Regions from separate parts of the Actinoplanes hulinensis genome, predicted to be linked through region 3. Evidence: riboswitches for the same ligand, from Rfam matches in the RefSeq annotation. Region 3 holds a riboswitch; each other region holds the start of a gene.
What was found. Region 3 has a riboswitch for cyclic di-AMP ahead of KZ829_RS14225 (C40 family peptidase). Riboswitches for the same ligand answer to the same signal wherever they lie in the genome.
Positions count from the first base shown of each region.

Region 1 (3,261 bases), on a different contig from region 3:
GCGGCGCCGGGTCGGCCTCCGGTGAGTCCGCCACCACGAGGCCCTTGGTCACCGACTTGCCGCCGACCAGCTGGAACGCCTTGTCGGCCGCGTCCTTCTGCTTCTTCATCACGGCGGCGTTCTGCTGCTGCGCCTTGACCTCGGCATCCAGCTGCGCCTTGCTCTCCGAGATCTCGGTGATCGCCGCGTTGAGCTCGTGCAGCTTGGCGTCGTGCAGCTTGTTGATCTCTTCGAGGGAGACCGCCTTGGTCAGGAAGTCGCCCGAGTCCTGGGACCTGAGCAGGAAGCCCATGGCGCTCAGGTTGCCGGTCATGTACTGCTGCTTGGCGATCTGGTCGACCTCGGGGATCAGTGCGTCCCGCCGGGCCTCCGCCGCCTGGATCTGCTTGGCCAGTTTGGCCTGCGTCTTGGTGGACTGCGTCACCGCGGACTTCGCGGAGGCGTAGCGCCGGTTGGTCGACTCGATCACGTCGTTGAGAGTTGCGTCCTCGTCCTCCTCCTGTGCGGAGGATGAGGAGCCGCCTGGCTCGGCCGCGGCCGGAGTCGCGGGCGCCATGAACATCAGGGCGCTCACCAGCGGCGCCAGGGCAAGTATCAGCCACCGGCGGGGACTTGCTGCCATCAACAGTTCCTTCCGTGACACCGCCGACCGAGTTAGCTGACGGGTTCGGGACGGAAGCAATCCCTACCGCAAACTGCGGATACACCCCAGTGAACCTGGTTCCCCGGCTCGTCTCGCGACGATTGGGCGGCGGCCTGCCGGCAACTCGGGGGCGGTGCCGTCCTGGCAGGACCGGCGGCCAGTTTACCCGAGATATCGCTGTGGATCAGACCCCGGGAACCGCTAAAAGAGTTACCTCGCAAACACATTCCGTAATTGCAATCACCTGTCGTGTCGGGGCAATTGCGGTGCGTACGAGAACTGTCGATCTGTCGATCGAGTGGGTATGGTCGGTGCGGTTCCCGCGCGGGGGCCGCCGCCTAATCGCCGTCAATGGCGAGCCGGGGAACCAATGTGCGACGTATTCGCGACGGTGAGGGCCACCGTTGTCGGCCTACGGCGAGCGAGGCTCAAGGTAGGTCGCGAATAAGCCGCATCCCGGGGTGAATCCGCTTACTCGCGGTAGGGATTTCCTTCGTCCCGAACCCGTCAGCTAACCCGGCCGGCGGCCGACGGAAGGAAATGCCTGTGCAGCAGAACACTGCGCGGCGATTAGCGGCGTTGCTGGCGCTGCTCGTCGCCGCGTGCGGACTGGCCGTCGTCGCGTCGCCGGCCACCGCGGCCCCCCGGCTGCTCGCCGCCCCCGGAGACACCGGGGACGACGGTGAGGGCGGATCGAAGTCCCTCATCGAACAACTCGAGAAGGCCTCCAGCGGCTACATCGAGGCCAAGAAGAAGCTGAAGACCTCCAAGGAGCAGCAGACCAAGCTGACCTCGGAGCTCAAGCGCCTGGACACCGAGCTCGGGCCACAGCAGGAGCAGCTCGACCTGATCGCCACGCAGGCGTACACCGCGGGCCGGGCCGGGCCGATGTCAGCCGTGCTCGCCGCCGATTCGGCCGAGGGCTTCCTGGGCCGGGCCGAGACCCTGGCCATCGTGGCGGCCGACCAGAGCCGGGCGATCCAGGGACTGAAGACCACCCGCGAGGACCGCCAGAAGGCCAAGGACTCCATCGACATCGCGATCAAGGACCAGCAGAAGCAGGTCACCGTGATGGCGAAGCAGAAGGCCAAGGCCGAGGCCGCGCTCAAGGCGGCGAACCAGGGCTCGGACGCCTCGTCCTCCTCCGACGGCGGCGGCAGTGCCGACGCGGAGCCGGGCCCGGGCGGATCGAGCTGCAACCAGGACGACCCGACCGGCACCGGCGGCTGCATCACCGCGACCCTGCTGCACGCCTACAAGCAGGCCCGGGCGGACGGCTTCACCCGGTTCACCAAGTGCTGGCGTACGCAGAACAGCGGCGAGCACCCCAAGGGCCGGGCCTGCGACTTCTCCGCGGAGAAGGGGACCTTCGGCGGGGACGCCACGGGAGCCGACAAGACGTACGGCAACAACCTGGCGAACTACTTCATCAACAACGCGGACGACCTGGACGTCCTGTACGTGATCTGGTACCGCCGGATCTGGCTGCCGAGCAGTGGCTGGAAGTCGTACAGCGGGGCGGGTGGCGACCCGTCCAGCGACCACACCAACCACGTGCACCTGTCGGTCAACTGAACCACCGGGGGAGTGCGGGGCCTACCTGCGGGCGAAGGCCTCGTACTCCTTCATCACCTCGTCGGTCGGGCCGTCGGCGCGGATCGAGCCGGCCTCCAGCCAGATGCACCGCTCACAGGTGTCCCGGATCGACTGCTCGCTGTGGCTCACCAGGAACACCGTGCCGGCCTGGGCGCGCAGCTCCCGGACCCGGGCCTCGCTGCGCCTGCGGAACTTGGCGTCACCGGTGGCCAGCGCCTCGTCGATCAGGAGCACGTCGTGCTGCTTGGCGGCCGCGATCGAGAAGCGCAGCCGGGCCGACATGCCCGAGGAGTACGTCCGCATCGGCAGGGTGGCGAAGTCACCCTTGTCGTTGATGCCGGAGAACTCGATGATCTCGTCCTTCTTCGCCCGCACCTCGGCCGGCGACATGCCCATCGCGAGGCAGCCCAGCTCGACGTTGCGGTCGCCGGGCAGCTCGTTCATCAGTGCCGCGTTCACACCCAGCAGGGACGGCTGGCCGGAGGCGTAGATCGCGCCCCGGGAGACCGGCAGCAGGCCGGCCACCGCGCGCAGAAGGGTCGACTTGCCCGAGCCGTTGGTGCCGATCAGGCCGATCGCCTCGCCCTTGTAGGCCACGAAGCTGACACCCTTGACCGCGTGCACCTCACGGATGTTCGAGTTCTTGCTCCGGGTGGCCAGGCGCTTGAAGCTGGCCAGCGGGCTGGAACTGGACGCACCGGCCTGGTGGACCTTGTAGATGATGTGGGCCTCGTCGGCGATGACGGTGGGAATCCGCTCGTTGTCAGCCACGGCCGTAGCCCTTCTCTCCGCGCCAGAAGTAAACGAAGCCGCCGATGCCGACGACCACGGTCCACACGACCGCCTCGATCCACAGCACGGTCGGGGAGTTCGCCAGGGTCGCTTCCTCGAGCAGCGCGTGGCGCATCAGCTCGATGTAGACCAGCAGCGGGTTGGCCTCGACCACCTGGAGCTGCCAGCCGCTCAGCAGATCCTGGAACTTCGTCACCGGGTAGAGAACGGCCGATCCGTACAGCCAGAAC
Region 1 is NZ_JAHXZI010000016.1:49,304-52,564, reverse strand. Features, by position in the region: gene KZ829_RS28145 (coiled-coil domain-containing protein) at 1-622, opposite strand, end outside; cyclic di-AMP (ydaO/yuaA leader) riboswitch at 627-761, opposite strand; cyclic di-AMP (ydaO/yuaA leader) riboswitch at 969-1,185, shown strand; gene KZ829_RS28140 (coiled-coil domain-containing protein) at 1,184-2,218, shown strand; gene KZ829_RS28135 (ABC transporter ATP-binding protein) at 2,240-3,010, opposite strand; gene KZ829_RS28130 (ABC transporter permease) at 3,003-3,261, opposite strand, start outside.
Region 1: linked by a shared signal. The riboswitch ahead of KZ829_RS28140 (coiled-coil domain-containing protein) and the one ahead of KZ829_RS14225 (C40 family peptidase) in region 3 are both predicted to bind cyclic di-AMP.

Region 2 (3,261 bases), on a different contig from region 3:
CGCCGCAGGTACGCGAGACCGGACTCCACATCGAACGGCGACGGCATCAGCGTCCAGCGGGCGATGTCCGGTTCGTCCAGCAGAGCGACCAGGTCGTCGAGGTCGTCGGGGCTCCATTCGCGCAGCACGACACCGCTACCCGCCAGCCTGAGCGGGTACGGCAACGGGCTGACGGTCACCCCTGAATCGTGCCGTTAAGAACGCCTTTGCGGCTAGTGGCGATCGAAAGGAGGCCCCTGAACAGTTCCTTACCGTCCACCGGTCGGATCACCGATACCGCTCTTGAGGAGGATGGGCGCATGGTGATCGCGCTACAGCCGCTCGGTGGTGATCTCCAGACCGGCCGTGCGGAGGCGGTCGACCAGTGCGTCACCGATCCCGGTCGCGGGGGTGAGCACGCCGCCGGGTGACTCCGGCAGACGGTCCCGGTCGAGGGCCAGCGCCAGGGCGGACTCACCGAGCATCACGGCGGTCGCCGCGTACCCCGGATCGCCTTTGGCCTTGACCCGTGCGCGATAGCGCGCCCCCGACGAGGTCGTGGTGAAGATGTCCATGGTGAAGTGACCGTTGCGCCGGGCGTTCTCGTCCGGCCCGGTGCCCGGCGCCGGCAGGATCCGGTCCAGCAGGAACCGGACCGGCGGCAGCGCGAAGCCGATCACCAGGCCGTTCAGCGCGCCCTTGACGGCCAGTGCGGCGGCCGGGCCGCTCACCCGCATCGCCTCGCGGTAGCGGAAGCGGGGGCCGTACGCCCAGCCGCGCAGCGCGTTGCTGCGCCGGACCACCCGGGTGTTGTAGGACGCCATCACGAACGGCGCGAGGTGACCGCGCACGCTCGCGTCCACGTCGGAGCCTCGCAGCGTCACCATGTCCGGCTGGCGCCCGAGATCGGGTTCGGCCTCCCGGTCCGGGCTCAGCGAGTACGGGCTCGCACCCACCCGGCGCAGACGGCGGTCCTTCTTCATGACGTCGACCTGGTGCCGCATCGAGTCGATGGTGCCGCCGCTGAATCCGCCGCGCAGCCGCGTCACGACGAGCGTGGTGTCGGTCAGTTCCCCGGCGTCGTCCGCGCGTACCGCGGCATGCAGGACGTGCACCCCGATGTCGGACGGGATCGAGTCGAAGCCGCAGGAGTGCACGATCCGTGCGCCGGTGCGCTGCGCCGTCGCATGGTTCTCGTCGATGCTGTCCCGGGCGAACAGCACCTCACCGGTGAGGTCCACGTAGTCGGTGCCGGTGACGGCGCACGCGCGGGCGAGCGGCCGGCCGTATTTCGCGTAGGGGCCGACGGTCGTCAGCACCACCCGGGCGCGCCCGGCCATCGTGGTCAGCGCCGGTTCGTCGTCGGCGTCGGCGACCACGATCGGCCAGTCGACGCCGAGTTCACCCGCGACCTTCTCCAGTTTCGCGCGCGAGCGGCCGGCCAGCGCGATCCGGGTGCCGGCGGGCGCGTGTTCGGCCAGGTGGCGCGCGGTCAGCACGCCGACGAAACCGGTGGCGCCGTAGACGATGACGTCCAGTTCGCGTTGTGGATCGTTCATGGCCGCAGATTGTGCACCCTCCGTGCAGTACACGCGAGCCGTTCGTGTGTTCGCGCGGTCGGCGCGCCGAGATCAACCCGTTATACATACAAAAATGATCAAAGACGCTAATTTGTGACCTGGAACAACTCCATCGCCGCTGCTCGGCCATGCCCGCCGGGCGCGGCGGATACGCAGCCCGCCATGCGGGCACCGTGGCCGGAACGCCGAGTCCTGCCGCTGGTCACGGTCCAGACGACATCGAACGGCAAGGAGCGGGGGACCCAAGAGTTCCTCGGCGCTGACGCGCCTCGGGGTGAAGCCGCCACACCGGCGGCCGGGCACCTCTGCCCGAACCCGACAGCTGACCTCGTAGGCGTGGAGGACAAGCTCATGGTTCAGACCAGGAAACAGTTCCAGCGGGCAGTCGGCCTCGTCGCCGCGAGCCTGGCCGGTGGGGTGGCCCTCGCCGGGCCGGCCGCCCCCGCACAGGCCTCGATCAACTGGGAGGCCATCGCCAATTGCGAATCCGGCGGTAACTGGCGCATCAACACCGGAAACGGGTACTACGGCGGTCTGCAGTTCAGCCGCAGCACCTGGCGCGCCTACGGCGGTGGCCGGTACGCGAACACCGCGAACGGGGCCAGTAAATCCGAGCAGATCCGCGTCGCCGAGCGGGTGCTCCGGGGCCAGGGCATCAGGGCCTGGCCGCACTGCGGGCCCCGGCACGGCTTCCGGCCGGCCGCGTCCCGCAAGACCCGGGTCGTCCGGTCCCTCTCTCTCCGGTCCTCGACCACCGGCACCTACGTGGTACGCCGCGGCGACACACTGACTCGGATCGCGGCCCGGAACGACGTGCCAGGCGGGTGGCAGGCCCTCTACCGGGCCAACGCGGGGGTCCTGGACAGCCCGCACCGGCTGCGGGTGGGGCAGCGCTTGAAGGTCTGAAAGTGGGCCCGGCGCGATTTGAACGCGCGACCTACCGCTTAGGAGGCGGTTGCTCTATCCACTGAGCTACGAGCCCGACGCCCTGAGGGTACCAGCAGGCGGGGCCCGGGTCGGCGCGGCCGACCCGGGCCCCGGAGGGACTGCAACCGGCCTCAGGCCAGGTCGAACCGGTCCAGGTTCATGACCTTGACCCACGCCTCGACGAAGTCGGTGACCAGCTTCTCCTTGGCGTCGTCGCTGCCGTAGACCTCGGCCTGCGCCCGCAGGATCGAGTTCGAGCCGAAGATCAGGTCAGCCCGGGTGGCGGTCCACCTGACCTCGCCGGTCCGGCGGTCGCGACCCTCGAAGGTCTCGCCCTCGGAGTCGGTGGCCGACCAGGTGAGGCCGAAGTCGAGCAGGTTGGCGAAGAAGTCGTTGGTCAGCACGCCCGGCGTCGCGGTGAAGACGCCGTGCTGCGAGCCACCGGTGTTCGCGCCGAGCACCCGCAGGCCGCCGACCAGCACGGTCAGCTCCGGCGCGGTCAGCGTGAGCAGCTGCGCCTTGTCGACCAGCAGCGCCTCGGTCGGGCGGCGGTGGCCCTTCGCGAGGTAGTTGCGGAATCCGTCGTGGGTGGGCTCCAGCACCGCGAACGACTCGGCGTCGGTCTGCTCCTCGGTCGCGTCGGTACGACCCGGGGTGAACGGCACCTCGATGTCGAAACCGCCGTCCTTGGCGGCCTTCTCCACGGCGGCCGTGCCGGCCAGCACGATCAGGTCGGCCAGCGAGATCCTCGTGGCGCCACCGGCCGCGTTGAACT
Region 2 is NZ_JAHXZI010000001.1:708,775-712,035, reverse strand. Features, by position in the region: gene KZ829_RS03525 (GNAT family N-acetyltransferase) at 1-179, opposite strand, end outside; gene KZ829_RS03520 (saccharopine dehydrogenase family protein) at 312-1,538, opposite strand; cyclic di-AMP (ydaO/yuaA leader) riboswitch at 1,767-1,911, shown strand; gene KZ829_RS03515 (LysM peptidoglycan-binding domain-containing protein) at 1,911-2,465, shown strand; tRNA gene KZ829_RS03510 (tRNA-Arg) at 2,469-2,541, opposite strand; gene katG (catalase/peroxidase HPI) at 2,618-3,261, opposite strand, start outside.
Region 2: linked by a shared signal. The riboswitch ahead of KZ829_RS03515 (LysM peptidoglycan-binding domain-containing protein) and the one ahead of KZ829_RS14225 (C40 family peptidase) in region 3 are both predicted to bind cyclic di-AMP.

Region 3 (3,261 bases):
GATCCTGGCCGCGATCAACGCCGTCCACACCGAGGCCCGGTCGGCCCGGGAGACCCCCTGGCCGACGATCGTCGCCCTGTACGACCGGATGGTGCGGCTCGACCCGTCACCGATCGTGCGGCTGAACCGGGCGGTCGCGGTCGCCGAGGTCGACGGCCCGGCCGCCGGGCTCGCCGAGGTCGACCGGCTCGCCGACGTCCTCGACGGCTATCACGCCTTCCACGCCGCCCGTGCCGACCTGCTGCGACGTCTCGGCGACGGTGCCGCGGCGGCCGCCTACGACCGGGCCGTAGCCCGCACCGACAACGCGGCCGAACGGGCGTACCTCATCCGCCGCCGCGACCAGCTCTGACCCACGACGCGCCGGGCCGTCTCCCCAGGCCTGAATACCCTAGGGGGGTAGGGGTAGTGTGGTTGGTCGGCGTCCGCTAACGACAAGGAGACCGTGATGGCTGTCAGGACCTACACCGTGACCGGTATGACCTGCTCACACTGCGTCAACTCGGTGACCGAGGAGGTCGGCAGGATTCCCGGCGTCACCGGCGTCGAGGTCGACCTGACCTCCGGCGCGGTCACCGTCACCAGCGACCAGCCCGTCGAGGACACCGCGGTGGCCGCGGCCGTCGACGAGGCCGGGTACGAACTGGCGAGGTAGTCATACACGCCAGCTGCCCGCACCCTGTGGTGGGTGCGGGCAGCGCTGTCATCAGGCCAGGCGCCGGACGACGTAGTTCGAGCTCCAGATCCTCTGCTTGCTGACCGGCTTGCCGGTCCGCGGCGCCGACCACATCTTGCCGTTGCCCGCGTAGATGGCGGCGTGGATGCCGTACGAGCCCCTGCGGATGATGATGAGGTCACCGGGGCGGGCCTTGGCCTTGCTGATCGCCTTGCCGTACTTCTGCTGCAGGTTCGCCTTGTGCGGCAGCTTCTTGCCCACCGTCTTCTTGTAGACGTAGAGGGTGAAGCCCGAGCAGTCGAATCGGTTCGGCCCGACGGCGCCGAACACGTAGGGCTTGCCCTTGTGCCGGGCGGCCTCGGTCACGACCCGGGCGCCGATCGGCTGCGCCGCGGTCACGACCCGAGTGCTGGTCGCGGCCTCGACGGTGACGGTACGGCTCACCGTCACGTTGGTCCGGACGGCGGCGACGCTCGGCGCCTGTGGGGCGGCGGAGGCGGTGTGCGGTGTGCCGAGCCCTCCAGCGAGAAGACCGAGACCCACGGACAGGGCGATGGTGCCGGTTCCCAGGGTGCGGAAGTGCCGGCTCGAAGTACGTACGTGCACGGTGAAGGAATCCCTCCGGCACGCCTGCGAGGTTAGCTGTCGGGTTCGGGCGCGAAGGAATGCCCGGCCGCACGCTGGCGGCTTCACCCCAAGATCCGTTACCTGCCACTGGCGGTGGCGGATCGATATGTGGTTCCCCCGTCCCTGCCCCCGATTGCCTCATGCTCGCCAAGTGGCTCGTGTCGCCGGACCGGGGCAGGGCTCGGCGTGGTCCGTGCTGACACGACCGGCGAGCAGGTGCCCGCCGCCCCTCCTTGATATCCCAGGTCCCGGGGCCGCCAACCCGCCTCGGCATCCACGGCCGCCGATCGATTCGGCGAACGGCGTCCCGGTTGCAGGACGGGTGCGAAGTTTTCCGACACGCTGTGTTCATGGACGGTGACGCCTCGGTGATGATCTTGTGTGAAACTGATCACGATAAATCCGGATCGCTGTCTCCGTCGCCCCGCCGCCGATCATCCGTTCTGTCGAGGGCGGGCCGACTCACCGGCTCGCCGGGCACGGCCAGGTGGTCGAGCGCCGTCACCGGCGGGCCGGGGCTTCACCGGCCGGGCGCTCACCGCACACGACTCCTTGGTCCTCGCGTCAAGATCCCTCCGGCCGGTTGCGGCCGCGTCCTCTCGTGGTCCGGCTGAGCGCATGTCGAACGCTGGTGGGCCCGTGGGCTCCGCGGCCAGGTCTTTCAAGATCGATACGGTACGTCCGGAAGCGTCCACGATCCGCAAGATGACCGCGAACGCCGCCGGTGCCCGGATCGATCGCGGCAACCATTCGGAAACCGGCAAACACCGATTCTGTGATCGTCGCGGCCGGCGCCCCGTCGAAGTGACTGGTGAGCCCGCAAACAGCGGGTTGCACATTTCGAAAGGGTCTGCTCTTGCGCCAGCTTCTTCGCCGCTTCGCTGTGACCGCCCTCCTCGCCCCGGTCGCCGCCGTCGGCGCAACCACGATGATCGCGAGCCCGGCCGAGGCTGCACCGGCGAAGCCTGGCCCGACGCAGCCCGACTACGGGCAGTACGGCTCCTGGTACGGCTCCGGCAACTACGACTCCGGTCGGTACGGCTCCGGAAACTACGACTCCGGCCGGTACGGCTCCGGGAACTACGACTCGGGCAGGTACGGCTCCGGGAACTACGACTCGGGCCGGTACGGCTCCTGGAACCCCGGTCCGGGCCAGCGCCCGTCGCGGCCGGCTCCCACCACGCCCGCCCCGACGAAGCCCGCCCCGAGCCAGCCCGCCCCGAGCCAGCCCGCGCCGACGACACCCGCCCCGGGCAACACCACGCCGGCCAAGTCGACCGAGCAGGCCCTGCAGGACGAGGTCAACCGCCTGATCAACGTGGAGCGTGGCAAGAACGGCTGCTCCGCCCTGACGGTCAACGAGCAGCTCACCAAGGCCGCCCGCGACCACAGCGCCTGGATGGCCCAGACCGGCACGTTCTCGCACACCGGCAGCGGCGGATCCAGCTTCGTCGACCGTGCCAAGGCGGCCGGCTACGCCCAGCCGTCGGCCGAGAACATCGCCTACGGCTACCGCACCGCCTCCGAGGTGGTCAACGGCTGGATGAACAGCACCGGCCACCGCACCAACATCGTCAACTGCAAGTCCAAGACGGTCGGTGTCGGCGTGGTCTTCAAGGCCGACGGCACCCCGTACTACACCCAGGACTTCGGTTACTGACGCCTGACGCCTGACGCCTGATGCCCCAGCCGCCCTGTGCGGCTGGGGCATCTCGCTTCAGCCCCCTCCTTCACCCGGCCCGTCGATGGCGTGGACGAGGCGCCGACAGCGCCGAGGATCATCGGTCAACCCGGCTGCCAGCCCCCAGAGCCAGTAATCCACGGCCCGGTAGAGAACCCCGTCGCGACAGCGATCGAGATCGAGGTCGGCAGCGCCCACGGCGATGTGGAAGTGCTGAAGAATGCTGTCCGGCCCGGGCATGTCGTCGAGCCGGGTCCACAGCACACGGGCCAGGTCG
Region 3 is NZ_JAHXZI010000007.1:4,403-7,663, reverse strand. Features, by position in the region: gene KZ829_RS14235 (RNA polymerase sigma factor) at 1-352, shown strand, start outside; gene KZ829_RS14230 (heavy-metal-associated domain-containing protein) at 449-655, shown strand; gene KZ829_RS14225 (C40 family peptidase) at 707-1,282, opposite strand; cyclic di-AMP (ydaO/yuaA leader) riboswitch at 1,289-1,463, opposite strand; gene KZ829_RS14220 (CAP domain-containing protein) at 2,160-2,963, shown strand; gene KZ829_RS14215 (aminoglycoside phosphotransferase family protein) at 3,021-3,261, opposite strand, start outside.